2 regions of the Paraburkholderia tropica genome follow, and region 2 is predicted to be linked to the other one. Evidence: riboswitches for the same ligand, from Rfam matches in the RefSeq annotation. Region 2 holds a riboswitch; the other holds the start of a gene.

Region 1 (7,389 bases), on a different replicon from region 2:
ATCGCGATCATGGCGTCGATAAAGCGGTCCAGCTCCTCCTTCGACTCCGACTCGGTCGGCTCGACCATCAGCGTGCCCGGCACCGGGAAGCTCATGGTCGGCGCGTGGAAGCCGTAGTCCATCAGGCGCTTGGCCACGTCGTCGACGGTGATGCCACTCGCATCCTTGATGGGGCGCAGGTCGAGAATGCACTCGTGCGCCACGAGGCCGCCGGGGCCGCTGTACAGCACCGGGAAGTGCGGCGCGAGCTTGTTCGCCACGTAATTCGCGTTGAGGATCGCGGTTTCGGTCGCGGCGGTGAGGTTCGCCGCGCCCATCATCGCGATGTACATCCACGAAATCGGCAGGATCGAGGCCGAGCCGTACGGCGCCGCGCTGACCGCGCCGATGCCGTGGCCCTGATCGGTCGAGCGCTTGTAGCCCGACGAAAGCTGGTTCGGCAGGAACTGCGCGAGGTGCGCGCCGACCGCGACCGGACCGACGCCCGGGCCGCCGCCGCCGTGCGGAATGCAGAAGGTCTTGTGCAGGTTCAGGTGCGAGACGTCGCCGCCGAACTGGCCCGGCGCCGCGAGACCGACCATCGCGTTCATGTTGGCGCCGTCCACGTAGACCTGGCCGCCTGCCGCGTGCACGATTTCGCAGACTTCGCGCACGTTTTCCTCGAACACGCCGTGCGTGGACGGGTAGGTGATCATGATCGCCGCGAGCTTCGCCGCGTGCTGTTCGGCCTTGGCCTTGAGGTCGGCGAGATCGATGTTGCCTTGCGCGTCGCACGCGACCACCACGACCTGCATGCCCGCCATCTGCGCGGAAGCCGGGTTCGTGCCGTGCGCCGAAGCGGGAATCAGGCAGACGTTGCGGTGCGCGTCGCCGCGCGAGGCGTGATACGCCTGAATGATCAGCAGACCGGCGTACTCGCCCTGCGAGCCGGCGTTCGGTTGCAGCGAGACGGCGGCGTAGCCGGTCGCGGCCACGAGCATCTGTTCGAGCTGATCGACCATTTCGCGGTAGCCGACGGTTTGCTCGGCGGGCGCGAACGGGTGAATCTGGCCGAACTCGGGCCACGTCACCGGCAGCATTTCCGAGGTGGCGTTGAGCTTCATCGTGCACGAACCGAGCGGAATCATCGAACGGTCGAGCGCCAGGTCCTTGTCCGAGAGGCTGCGCAGATAGCGCAGCATTTCCGTTTCCGAATGGTGACGGTTGAAGACCGGATGCGTGAGGTAAGCGCTTTCGCGCGCGAGCGCGGCCGGGAAGGTGGCGGCGTTGGCGGCGGCGAGTTCGGCGTCGAGCGCGTCGACCGACGGCGTCTCGCCCGCGAACGCGGCTTGCGCGAACACGGCGAGCAGATCGGCCAGATCGCCGCGCGTGGTGGTTTCGTCGACGGAGACGCCCACGCGCGTTTCGCTCACGCGGCGCAGGTTCATGCCGCGCGCGAGCGCCGCGTCATGCAGCGCCTGGGTGCGCGCGCCCGCTTCGAACGTGATGGTGTCGAAGAACGACGCGTTGACGAGCGTGTAGCCGAGCTTCTGCGCGCCCGCGGCCAGAATGGCGGCCACGCGGTTCACGCGCTGCGCGATGCGCTTCAGACCCTGCGGACCGTGATAGACCGCGTACATGCTGGCCATGATCGCGAGCAGCGCCTGCGCCGTGCAGACGTTCGAGGTGGCCTTCTCGCGGCGGATATGCTGTTCGCGCGTTTGCAGCGCGAGGCGCAGCGCCGGGTTGCCCTGCGCGTCGACGGTCACGCCGACGAGACGGCCCGGCATCTGGCGCTTGAAGTCGTCCTTCACCGCGAGGTAGGCGGCGTGCGGGCCGCCGAAGCCCATCGGCACGCCGAAGCGCTGCGAGTTGCCCACGGCCACGTCCGCGCCCCATTCGCCGGGCGGCGTGAGCAGCGTGAGCGCGAGCAGGTCGGCGGCGGCGATCACCGCGCCGCCCGCGGCGTGCACGGCCTGGGCGAGTTCGCGGTAGTCGCGCACGTCGCCGTTCACGCCCGGATATTGCAGCAGCACGCCGAAGGCGTTCGCCTGCGCGGCCTCGGCGGCGGGGCCGACCTTCACTTCGATGCCGATCGGTTTGGCGCGCGTCTGCACGACTTCGAGCGTTTGCGGCAGCACGTCGTCGGCGACGAAGAACACGTTCGACTTCGACTTGCCCACGCGCTGCACGAGCGTCATCGCTTCGGCGGCGGCGGTGCCTTCGTCGAGCAGCGATGCGTTGGAAATGGCGAGGCCCGTCAGGTCGACGATCATCTGCTGATAGTTCAGCAGCGCCTCCAGACGGCCTTGCGAGATTTCCGGCTGGTACGGCGTGTAGGCCGTGTACCACGCCGGATTTTCGAGCACGTTGCGCAGGATGACGGCCGGCGTGTGCGTGTCGAAATAGCCCTGCCCGATGTACGAGCGGAACACCTGGTTCTTGTCCGCGAGCGCGCGCAGCGCGGCCAGCGCCTCGGCTTCCGAGCGCGGCTGCGAGAACGGCCCGAGCGGCAGCGTCTCGGTGCGGCGGATCTTCGCCGGAATCACCGCGTCGATCAGCGCCGCGCGCGACGCGAAGCCGAGCGCGTCGAGCATCGCTTGCTGGTCGGCCGTGTCGGGGCCGATGTGGCGGGCGGCGAAGGCGTCGTGCGCTTCGAGCGCCGCGAGCGAGAGAGCCGTGGGCGAGGTGTTCATCAGACGATCCGGGTGTTCGAGCTTCATGAGGTTTCCTGCCGGCGCGGGCGGCGCGTCGCGTAGTGCCGCGATGCCGCCGCGCCTGTGCGTTGGGACGGGCCTTCTGCGAAAGCCGTCCCGGGGTTTAGGCGCCGATGGCCTTCTCGTAGGCGGCGGCGTCGATCAGCGCGTCGAGCTTGGCGTCGGCGGCCGGCTTGATCTTGAAGAGCCACGACTCGTAGGGCGCGCCGTTCACGCCTTCGGGGGCGTCGACGAGCGCCGAGTTCGATTCGACGATCTCGCCCGAGACCGGCGCGTAGATGTCCGAGGCGGCCTTGACCGATTCGATCACGGCGATGGCGTCGCCCGCCGTGACGGCGCGGCCGGCTTCGGGCAGTTCGAGGAAGACGATGTCACCGAGCGCTTCCTGCGCGTGATCGGTGATGCCGACGGTCAGCGTGCCGTCGGCTTCGGTGCGGATCCACTCGTGCGATTCGGTGTATTTCAGATCGGCCGGGATGCTCATGGTTGCTCCAGTGCGTGGTTCGTTTATGACTTGAAAAGAGGGTGGGCGTGCGCGCCGGAATCCTTGCGGATCAGGCGACCAGCACCTTGCCGTTGCGCACGAACGGCAGTTTTACCACGCTTGCGGGAAGGGCTTTGTCGCGGATCTGCACCTGCACGACGTCGCCCGGCTGCACGCCCTCGGGCACGCGCGCGAAGGCGATGGATTCCTGCATCGTCGGCGAGAAGGTGCCGCTCGTGATCTCGCCGTCGCCGTGCGGCGTCAGCACTTTCTGGTGAGCGCGCAGCACGCCGCCGGCCTTGCCGTTTTCCTTCTGCAGGATCAAGCCGACGAAGGTCGAGCGCGTGCCGTTCGCTTCGAGCGCGGCGCGACCGACGAACTCGCGCGGCGTCTTCAGGTCGACGGTCCAGGCGAGGCCCGCGTCGAGCGGCGAGACCGCTTCGTCCATGTCCTGGCCGTAGAGGTTCATGCCCGCTTCGAGGCGCAGCGTGTCGCGCGCGCCGAGGCCGCAGGGCTTCACGCCCTGGCGTTGCAGCGCGTCCCAGAACTCGCAGACGGCGGCGGCGGGCAGCACGATTTCGAAGCCGTCTTCACCGGTGTAGCCGGTACGCGCGATCATCAGCTCGCCGAACGGCGTGGCGTCGATCTTCGCGGCGTTGAAGGGCTTGAGGATTTCGGTGGCGCTGCGCGAGGAGGGCGCGACGGCCCAGACTTTCTCGCGCGCGTTCGGGCCTTGCACGGCGACGATCGCGAGATCGCGGCGCGGTGTGATGGTGAGGCCGAAGCCGCCTTCGGCGTTGAGCTTCTCGAACCAGGCGATGTCTTTGTCGGCGGTGCCCGCGTTGACGACGGTGCGGAACGCGTCGTCGGCGAAGTAATAGACGATCAGGTCGTCGATCACGCCGCCTTCGGGGTTGAGCATGCAGGAATAGAGCGCCTTGCCGGGCGTCGTCAGCTTGGCGACGTTGTTGGCGAGCGCGCGGGCGAAGAATTCGCGCGCCTTCGCGCCCGAGAAGTCGACGACGCACATGTGCGAGACATCGAACATGCCGGCGTCGGTGCGCACGGCGCGATGTTCGTCGATCTGCGAGCCGTAGTTGACGGGCATGTCCCAGCCGCCGAAATCGACCATGCGGGCGTTCAGCGCGCGGTGCGTGTCGTTCAGCGGAGTGCGTTTGAGTTCGGTCATGAGGCCTCAGGCGGTCGCGAGGGTTTTCGTGCGACTCCGGGGGAATGTCCCGCCGGAATTCGAGCGAAAACGAAAAAGGCCATGCAGGACTCGCCGCAGGCACGATGCCCGTGGTCGGTTCTTGCATGGCCCCTCTGTCCTCGGTACCTGAGAGATTGCGTCGAACGACGCGCGCCCCTTCGGTGGGCAGCCTGAACGCCAGGGTTACGATCCCTCCGCCGTTCTACTGCCGCTCTCCAGAGTTGCGGACCTGAGTGCCGTCTCGCGCGTCTCGCACGCGGGTGCGAAACAGGCGAAGCAGCGGTCCGGCGCGCACGGTCCTTTTGCCTGAGAGTTTGTGGGTTGCCCCTTCGGCGGCGGCGTTGCGATTCGAAATTGACTCGACTCGCGAACGTCGCGCTCTCCCGGCGCGCGCAGCGATTGTGCTGGACGCCGGCGGGCTGTGTCAATGCGGAAAAATTAGGCGCACCGTGGCGGCGGAACGGGAGTGGAACCTGCGCCAGCCGGCCGCGCGTGCTGGCGGGCCATGCGCCGAACGCCGCCCGGCAAGGCTTGCGCGCATGCGGCCCCGAAAGAACCGCTCGCGCGCGACCGCGCATGCGCGCCAAAAAAAGAAACGGGCCGCGCGAGGCGGCCCATGTGATCGCGGTGGTTTTGCGCGGGCTTATTCGCCGATGGCGCGCGCCGCCGTATCGAGCTCCTGGTTGAGCACGTGCTGCTCGTCGCCGGAGATGCCGCCGCCGTGCTGCGCAGCCATGTCGTGCGCCTCGCCGCGGATCGTGTCGAGGCGGTGATGCAGCGCGGCGCCCTGCGGCGGCGGATAGTAGCCCTGGTTCACGCGCGCGTCGATGCGGCGGCCCAAGGTGTCGATGCGGGCGTCGACCTGATGCAGGCGGTCGACGGCCAGTTCATGCGGATTCGAGCCGGAATGCTGCGCGGGCGGGGTGACGACGCATGCGGCGAGCGTCGAGATCAGCGCGGCGGCGCAGCTCAGGCGGATGGCACGGTTCATACAATTCAATCGGGTCATTGAGACTCTCCTTGTTGTCGGTCCGGGGCGGGCTGGCGCGCGCCACGAACCCTGCACCCCGGAAGATGCAGAACGTTATCGCTCTGTTTCTGGCGTTGTTCGTCGCAAACGCGTCGCGCGCGCCGTGCGATGACCGCACGGCGGCGCAGACTTGTAACCGTTTGTATGGACCTTTCAGACGCGTCGGCGGTTTGCAAGCCGCGCGGCCTCGCCGGGCAGTCGGTTCGCGCGAGGTTCGCGCGCTCAGCGCGCGCTCACTGAGCGCGCGTGAAGGCGATCGTGCGGCCTTCCTCGGCGCTGCGCATCGCCAGCTCGACGATCGTCATCACGTCGACGGCGTCCTGCGGACTCACCGGGAACGGCGTGCCCTCGCGGATCGCGGCGGCGAGCGCGCGGTACAGGTCGGCGTAATTGCCCGCGGCGTTGGGCACGTCGCGGTCGGACTCCTGGCCGTCGTCGGCCATGACGTGCAGTCGGCCCGCTTCGTTGCCGTCGCCGAAACCGGGCTGGCCGGGGCGCAGGCCCGCCTTCAGCTGGTCCTCCTGGGTATCGAGCCCGTTTTTCAGGTAGCTGCCGCGCGTGCCGTGAATCGCGAAACGCGGCGCGTACGCGGCCAGCGCGCTCGCGTGCAGCACGGCGTCGAGGCCGTCGTAGCGCAGCACGAGGTGCGCGTAGTCGGGCGCGCTGGCGTGGTCGCGGCGCGTGTGCACGAAGGCCGTGACCGACTCGGGCGCGCCGAACAGCGCGAGCGTCTGGTCGATCAGATGCGGCCCGAGGTCGTAGAGCAGGCCGCCGCCGCGCGTCGCGTCCTCGCGCCAGCGCTGGCGCACCTGCGGACGGAAGCGGTCGAAGTGCGATTCGTAATGCGTGACGCGGCCCAGCTCGCCGTTCGCGATCAGCTGCTTGACGGTGAGGAAGTCGCCGTCCCAGCGACGGTTGTGGAACGGCGCGAACACGAGGCCGCGCTGCTTCGCGATGGCCGCGAGCGTGCGCGCTTCCTCGGCGGTGAGCGTGACCGGTTTGTCGACGAGCACGTGCTTGCCGCGCTCCAGCGTGCGGCGCGCGAGTTCGTAGTGCGTGTCGTTGGGCGTGGCGATCACGACGCATTCGATCGCGTCGAGCGAGAGCAGCGCGTCGAGATCGGGGACGATTGCGGCGTCCGGATAGTCGGCCTGCGCACGCTCGGCCTGGCTCGTGGCGATGGCGGCAAGCGTGACGGGCAGATTCGCCATGCCGCTATGGGCGATCACGGGTGCATGGAAGGTCTGGCCGGCGAAGCCATAGCCCATCAGGCCGATTTGCAGCGGTGCTGTCATGTAAGCGCGTCCTCTTTCCAGCGTGGGAGCGGCACGGCGGGTAGCGATGCCGCGGGTGGCGGGAGCCCGTTATTGTGGCACGCACGACGGCGCGCGTGGCGGGGCGCTGCGGGGACGGATCGGCGTGCGGCTGGATCGGCTGGTCGACGCGGCGTGTCGTTGTGACACGACGCTGTGACCTGATGCGCGCGGGATGCGGCGTCGCGCCGTTAGCGGGGCGGCATCGGCGCGACACCGCATCGTGTTAACATCGCGGCTCTCGCGTGAAGGGCCGCCGCGCCATGAGCATCGTCTGCATCATGCGCAGGTCTTGCGCCGCACGCTACCCGGCAGTACCACCCGTTTTTCCAATCCAGCAACGATGTCCGCAGGCCTGAATCCCGCCCAGAACGAAGCGGTGCGCTATCTCGACGGTCCCTGTCTCGTGCTCGCCGGCGCGGGCAGCGGCAAGACGCGCGTCATTACGCAGAAGATCGCCCATCTGATCGAAGCGAAAGGCTTCGAGCCGCGCCATATCGCCGCCGTCACCTTCACCAACAAGGCCGCCGCCGAAATGCGCGAGCGCGTGGGCAAACTGCTCGAAGGCAAGACGCTCACGACGCCCGGCAAGGAAGGCCGCAAGGTGCCGGCGAACCAGTTGACCGTCTGTACGTTCCACTCGCTGGGCGTGCAGA
Region 2 (7,389 bases):
ACGGTCTAGCGTGTCGTACACCGCCATGCCGTTCAGCAGGGGGAGAATACCGGCTGCGCCGGCTAGCGCGGGCGCCAACGAATTCAGGGCGTCGTCGAGGTCGTACGCTTTGCAGGTGAGCAAGACCAGGTCGTAGCCCGGCCTCACTGCGTCCGCGGCCACCGTACGGACCGCCGAAGAGAAGTCCCCCAATGAGCTCGATACACGCAATCCATCGCGCATCAACGCTTCAGCGCGCCGGGGACGCACCAGGAACGTTACATCAGCGCCGGCCTGGATCAAGCGGGAGCCATAGTAACCACCCAGTGCGCCAGCGCCAAGGATAAGAACTCTAAGCCTTTCATGACGGTTGCTCATATTGTCTGCCATCGAATGTCCCGCTCTGCGTGATATGTGGCGTGGTGCCCGGTCCCATTCTATGAGGGCGAACACCGCTATAGATGAGATACTACTATCAAAGTAGTATTTCATCTATAAAAACGATAGGGGCCCGTAGTTACCGTACTTTCGCCGCTGCTGCGGAAAGACAAAAACCCGATAGACCGAGGTGATGTCGATCTGCCACTGCACTTGCAGGCGACTGACTTGCAAATGGGAGTTTCCGAACTCTATCCGGGCGAGTTGTGGCAAAGCACGCTCTGTTGGCAAACGGCAATGTTGCCATTCGCTCAATCTACACCGATCATGGAGGAAACGGCCTCCGCGGTTGCCGCCGACAAAGTCCAGCCCAGATGACCATGTCCCGTGTTGTAAAAGACACCAGGGCGCCTGCCACGACCCACGCGCGGCAGCATGCTTGGCAGCATCGGTCTCAGTCCTGCCCATGGAATAACTCGCGAAGTGGAGACGACAGGGAAGTATCGACGCACCCAATTGATCAATGGTTCGATCCGATCCGAACGAATATCCCGGTTCACGCCGTTGAACTCTGCTGTGCCCGCAACCCGGAACCGGTCTGTCCCAAGACGGCTGGTGACGATCTTCGCGCGGTCATCGAGGATGCTCACCCAGGGAGCGCTGCTCCGACTCGGTTCATCATCCAGATGTACCGTGATCGAATAGCCCTTGACTGGATAGACGTTCACATGATCGCCCAGCATCGCAGCGAACCGGCGACTGCCGACGCCGGCACAGATGACGATGCGATCAAAGACTTCGCGTCGTTGGTCGGAAGAAATCAAAATCTTGCCGCAGTCCACGGATTCGACGCTGTCGATTGCCGTGTCGTAGTGAAATTGCACACCGCGACGCTCGCAGGCCGATGAAAGCCCTCCGGTAAATTTGTGGATATCCCCGGACGAATCCGACTCAGTGAAAAATCCTCCGTGAAAGCGGCCGTGAAGAGTCGGCTCGATTGCGCGCATCTCCTCCGGCGTCACTGGGCGACGATCCAGCCCCCCCGCTCGCAGCAAGGTATTCACGCGCATTGCTGCTTCGTGCTCCTTGCGCGTTGCATAGAAGTGCAAGATTCCGCGCTGCTCGAGATCGAACTGGATGCCCTCGCGCTCCGCAATGTGGAATAGGTGTGCGCGTGCAGCGATCGCAAGCCTCACAGTTTCAATCGTGTTCGCTTCGTATCGCGGGATGTTTCCGAGAAACTCGGCAATCCAGCCGTACTTGTGTAAGCTTGGCCGCGGATTCAGTAGCAGCGGTGCGTCGCGTGCGAACATCCAACGCAGTCCTTTGAGGACAGTGGCACGGCTGTTCCATACCTCCGCATTGCTGGCCGAGAGCTGGCCACCATTCGCGAAGGACGTCTCCATTGCGGCATAGCGATGCCGCTCGAAGACACTGACGCTATGGCCGTGATTCGAAAGGGCATAAGCGGTAGTGACGCCGGTAATACCGGCGCCAATGATGGCGATTCGTGACATGTTCTGGTCCAGATTGTATTGAGCATCGCCAGCGATATGTGTCGCCGACGCGGATGCCCCATCTGTCCGTTTACCTGAGAGTTTCGCCACTGTCCCTGTTGCGTTACGGCGGTGGCTCCCCTTCGGTGGGCGCACGAGGCGCCGCTCTCCAGAGCGTCCTCGCATCACGGTCCTTTTGCCTGAGAGTTTCCGGGGCGGTTGCTCCATCGGCGCCGCTCAATCGAGCGGTCTCTCCCGTGATGCACGAATACAACGATTGCAAAACTACCATGACATGCATCGGACAATAGCTAGGCTCACCGCTTGACGCGGACACCCCGATGCATCTTGTCGGAGGAGTGGATCCTTCCAACGGCAGGAGTAGTACGCCCTGCATCGCCAACGCGTGAGGCAGCTGCTCCACTCACGCCAATCCTGTGCAGCCGTTCGAATTTGCGAGACATTCCTCTGCAGAGTGACAGGTCGGAACTCCCTTTCGACAAATTGATCGGTGCCAACCTGAACGTGCGCTCCGTTATCTGCCCCGGTCGTGTGCACACCCTATGAACGACTGCGTCGAGACGCGCACTGACTTCCTGATCGCTCGAGCCTTTGGTTCCGCCCTGCCATTCTCGATAGACGCGTGGCAACGCACTTGCGCGCATTGCCACGCGCCACCAACGAGTTGGTGTGACGAGCTGATCGAGAGATAGCGACCGTCACGAGGGCATCGTCACCCCCGCTTTTACTGCTATCAAGGTGATACTTTAGGCTGACGCCAAAAAATGTAATTAATAGCCGGCCCCAGACGACACCTTGCCGCCAGGTCCACTCACGCCAGCGTTACGTGCGTTCTCTTGTGCGACGACCGAAATGATATCGATGGCTTCCTGTACCTGCTGGCGAGTTATGTTCAGATAAGGAATGGCGCGTACGCCATCTGCGCCGGACGGCAGTACATACAGACCCTTGTCGTAAAGACGCTCGACGAATGTTCCAGCGGGAAGCGAAGAGACGCCGAAACGCACGATGTTAGTTTCGATCGCGGAAACATCGAGCGAAATGCCAGGCAGACCTGCGATACCGTTGGCGAGCATTCGAGCATGCTCATGATCTTCCTGAAGCCGTTCACGATGATTGCGCAGTGCATGCAGCGCACCTGCCGCGATAATCCCGGCTTGGCGGAAACCACCGCCGATTTGCTGCTTGAAACGACGCGCGCGAGCAATGAAGTCACGGGAGCCAGCCAGCGCTGAGCCTACCGGCGCACCGAGGCCTTTCGAGAAGCAGACGCTGACCGAATCGAAGTGGCGGGCGTATTCGCGCTCGGGAATCCCGGTGGCAGCTGTCGCATGCCATAGCCTCGCGCCGTCCAGGTGCAATGCGAGCCCGCGCTGTCGGCCAAGCTCGCAGACAGCCTGAAGTCGCTCGATCGGCCACACCTTGCCGCCACCGATGTTGTGGGTGTTTTCCAGACACAGCAGCTTGACCGGTGCGGGAATCGTGTTGGGGAAGAACCGATGCGACACGCCGAGTGCATTCGACACGTCTTCCGGGGTGAATACGCCGCGCACGCCGGGCAGCAGACGCGGGAGCACTCCAGAGAACGCCGCCGGCGCACCGCCTTCAAGAATGTAGACATGGGCATTTTGATCGAAGAGCACGGCATCGCCCGGCTCGGTGTGCGCCCGGATCGCGACCTGGTTGGTCATCGTGCCCGTCACCATGTAAACGGCATCTTCCTTACCAAGCAGTTCCGCGACTTCTCGCTCAAGTGCTTTGACGGTCGGATCGTCGCCGTATACGTCGTCGCCGACTGGTGCGTTGGCTATGGCGTCGCGCATGGCCTTGGTAGGCTGGCTGCAGGTGTCGCTTCGCAGATCGATCATAGTGTGCCCCCGAATCAGGTGAATAGTGAGCACAGCTTCAGCCACATACCGGCCGGGGATTTGGACAAACTTGCGGATTTACTGCCGAGCGATACCCGGCGGCACGCCGAAGAAGCGACTGAATTCCCGACTCAAATGCCCTTGATCGCAGTAGCCGACCTCAATGGCAACCTGCCGCAGCGGCACCCCCCGAAGCACAAGGTGCTTAGCCAGCGCGACTCGGCGTTGCACAAGGTACGCATGGGGCGCGACCCCGACTGATTTCTTGAACTCGCGCAGCAGGTGGTAAGCGCTCATCCCTGCTACCTGGGCGATTACGTCGAGCGACGGATTATCCACAAAATGGGCATCGATATAGTCACGCGCCCGCCTCACCGCCCCTGGCATTGCTCCCCCGATGGAAGGCCGACGAGCTGTAGACGCGTGCCTCAACACGAGTTGGGTCATCGCGGTTGTCAGTCGGGATGTCTTTTCAAGCTGGCTCGCGTCGTGAGATTCCGAGCAAATGTGTGCGGTGCGAAATAGCAACATCGTATCCGGGTCATCCATCACGACATCGGGAAAATGCACGGACCGCTGCGGTGCGCCGTCCGCGTCTCGCACTAGGCCGAGCAGAGCTGACGCGGACACGTACACCATGCGGTAATCCCAACCGCCCTCAATTGCCGGACGCCCTTCATGCAGCTGACCGGGATTGATCACGCAGATCGCGCCTTCCGGCATGATTAACCGTCGACCGCGGCCCTCGAGAAATGCCTGTGCCCCGCGTTCAATCACGCCGATCGCGAACTCATCGTGTGCATGCGGCGGAAACCGATGGGTGCGATAGCTCGCAGTCATCAGTTCAGCATCCGCGAAGCCAGGCTCGCGCCAAAATTTTGCCTGGTTTGATCGGGACGTATGTCCAGTACTCATGTTCGTGCCCCATAGTCAGTGGTGGCCAACGATCATCCAGCAGAAACGAGGCACCGGTGCATTCGCGGCCTGCCATGTGGCGCAGACTGGACGCAATGATTGTAGCTACATCTAAATAATCTTCAATCTTCCAAATTATGCACCTATGACGCTGCCAATTCGTTCCGCGAGTCCCGATTTTGCACAAAACCGCAATTTTGTCCATCACCCGGCACGAGGAAGCCGCGAGGATGCTTGGCCGGCCACGCGTCGACGCGCATGTGCAACTCAACGATCCGTAACGGAACGTCCCGATCAGGGCCTGGCGCCTCCCCCGCTGGTCCGTGTTGAGGACACTCTTCGTCCTGCGTCCCTCTAATCTCAAGCGAGACACTCCATGAATCATGCTGACCTTGAACATCTGACGACGTCGTTCCCCTATCGACGCAAGTATGACAATTTCATCGGTGGAAAATGGGTTCCGCCTTTGGCCGGTGAATATTTCACCAATGTTTCCCCAATCACAGGTAAGCCGCTGTGTGACGTACCGCGCTCTCAGGCAGAAGATATCGAGATGGCGTTGGACGCCGCCCACGCTGCCAAGGGAGCCTGGGCGGCTATCTCGCCTGCCGAACGCGCACTCGTTCTGCATCGGATCGCCGACCGAATGCAGGACAACCTCGAACGTCTCGCCGTTGCGGAGACGATCGACAACGGCAAGCCCATTCGTGAAACGCGTGCCGCCGATCTACCGCTCGCGATCGACCATTTCCGCTATTTCGCAGGATGCGTGCGGGCGCAAGAAGGTACATTGGCCGAGATCGATCAGGATACCGTCGCATACCATTTTCACGAACCGCTTGGCGTCGTAGCACAGATCATCCCCTGGAATTTCCCGCTGCTGATGGCGGTGTGGAAGCTCGCGCCCGCACTAGCGGCCGGCAACTGCGTGGTGCTGAAGCCGGCTGAGCAGACTCCCGCGTCAATCTTGGTGCTGATCGAGCTGATCGCCGATCTGCTTCCGCCGGGGGTCGTGAACATCATTAACGGCTTTGGCGTGGAAGCCGGCAAGCCGCTAGCATCGAGCTCTCGGGTGGCGAAAGTGGCATTCACGGGCGAAACCTCGACCGGCCGTCTCATCATGCAGTACGCGAGCACAAATCTCATTCCGGTCACGCTCGAGTTGGGCGGAAAGAGCCCGAACATCTTCTTCGATGACGTCGTCAGCGCAGACGATTCCTTCCTCGACAAGGCACTCGAGGGCTTTGCGATGTTTGCCCTGAATCAGGGCGAGGTATGCACTAGCCCGTCGCGGGTACTCATCCAGGAATCCGCGTACGAAAAATTCATGGAACGTGCTCTGTCACGCGTGGCCGCCATTAAGCAAGGACATCCGCTCAACCCCGACACGATGATCGGGGCGCAGGCTTCGTACGAACAGTTATCGAAGATCTTGTCATACCTGCAGATCGGCAAGGACGAGGGCGCCACATGTTTGATCGGCGGCGAGCAAAACCGACTGGACGGCGATCTGCGCGACGGCTACTACGTGAAGCCGACCATTTTCCGCGGAAACAATTCGATGCGAATCTTCCAGGAAGAGATTTTCGGGCCCGTTGTTTCCGTTACCACCTTCAAGAATGAGGAAGAAGCACTCGCGATTGCGAACGACACGCTCTATGGCCTCGGAGCGGGCGTCTGGACGCGTGACGGCAATCGTGCCTACCGATTCGGTCGGGCGATTCAGGCAGGTCGAATCTGGACCAATTGCTACCACCTCTACCCTGCGCACGCTGCGTTCGGTGGCTACAAGCAATCCGGTATCGGGCGCGAAAACCACAAGATGATGCTTGATCACTATCAGCAGACGAAAAATCTGCTCGTAAGTTACGCCGCGAAGCCGCTCGGGTTCTTCTGACCTATGCGAGCTGGGGCGGATCACGTATCCGCGCCGGGTGTGTTGTTATCTTTTCTCTGCTCTGCGTATCGTCTGCAGTGCGGTGTGTCTATGAGACGCACCGCACTGAACTTCGCGCCTCGCTGCGCAACGACCTATCGTCCAACGCTGGTCAGATAGTCCCGATCTTCCTGAGACATTGACTCCAGCCAAGCCAACTCGCCACCGGGAGACGGCAGCAGCTTCCCATACTCCACCATCTGCGCGGCGGGCAACTCAGCCAGGTAGACCCAAACGTAGCGGCTGTCGGTGTTTGCAGCACGCGCCACGACACCCACGATGCTGTCGAGCAGGCCCTGTTTCTGTTCGTTCGTTCTCCCTGCCCGAATCTGACCATGTACAAAAATGTGGTCTGCTTTCAGTGGCTTCCCCCGAGAAAGTGATTGCCTGCGGCGACAGGGGAAAATATGACTTGCGCAAAGAATCCCTGTGCCCCGGTCGCACTGCTGTGGGCATGTGTGATTCCCTTTGCGATTTCGCCTTTTTCCTCGGGGGTGAAACGGCCCTCAGCTGCCGTCACAACGTATGTCGGCATTGCGCGCTCCTCAAATAAATGTAGCTAAAACTCTATGGCCGATAGTGAAGCGGCAAGCCGCACTCAATATCCGAGCAACCATCAGGCCTGCAAATGGTTGTAGGTGCATCTTATTCGCTGGAGCGGTTGCCCGTCAGGAAGGATTAACCCTTGTGAATGGCGCGACAAAATAAAGCGTTCGCAGGCCGCCTTTCTAGCCCCGGTCGTCCGGACGCTGCAGCGACTCCAGCGCCTCAAGCAAGCGCTCCTTGGCAGCGCCTT

The links. Region 2 has a riboswitch for glycine ahead of G5S35_RS38150 (D-amino acid dehydrogenase). Riboswitches for the same ligand answer to the same signal wherever they lie in the genome.
Region 1: another riboswitch for glycine. It lies ahead of gcvT (glycine cleavage system aminomethyltransferase GcvT); the one in region 2 lies ahead of G5S35_RS38150 (D-amino acid dehydrogenase).

What each region holds. Positions count from the first base shown of each region.
Region 1 is NZ_CP049134.1:3,167,299-3,174,687, reverse strand. It holds gene gcvP (aminomethyl-transferring glycine dehydrogenase) at 1-2,702, opposite strand, end outside; gene gcvH (glycine cleavage system protein GcvH) at 2,800-3,180, opposite strand; gene gcvT (glycine cleavage system aminomethyltransferase GcvT) at 3,251-4,369, opposite strand; glycine riboswitch at 4,494-4,619, opposite strand; glycine riboswitch at 4,676-4,786, opposite strand; gene G5S35_RS14345 (hypothetical protein) at 5,034-5,381, opposite strand; gene G5S35_RS14340 (oxidoreductase) at 5,654-6,715, opposite strand; gene G5S35_RS14335 (UvrD-helicase domain-containing protein) at 7,077-7,389, shown strand, end outside.
Region 2 is NZ_CP049138.1:221,527-228,915, forward strand. It holds gene G5S35_RS38145 (2-dehydropantoate 2-reductase) at 1-369, opposite strand, end outside; gene G5S35_RS38150 (D-amino acid dehydrogenase) at 669-1,874, opposite strand; glycine riboswitch at 1,936-2,027, opposite strand; glycine riboswitch at 2,032-2,121, opposite strand; gene G5S35_RS38155 (threonine aldolase family protein) at 2,645-3,742, opposite strand; gene G5S35_RS38160 (AraC family transcriptional regulator) at 3,821-4,657, opposite strand; gene adh (aldehyde dehydrogenase) at 5,034-6,554, shown strand; gene G5S35_RS39920 (tautomerase family protein) at 6,952-7,128, opposite strand; gene G5S35_RS38175 (MarR family winged helix-turn-helix transcriptional regulator) at 7,322-7,389, opposite strand, start outside.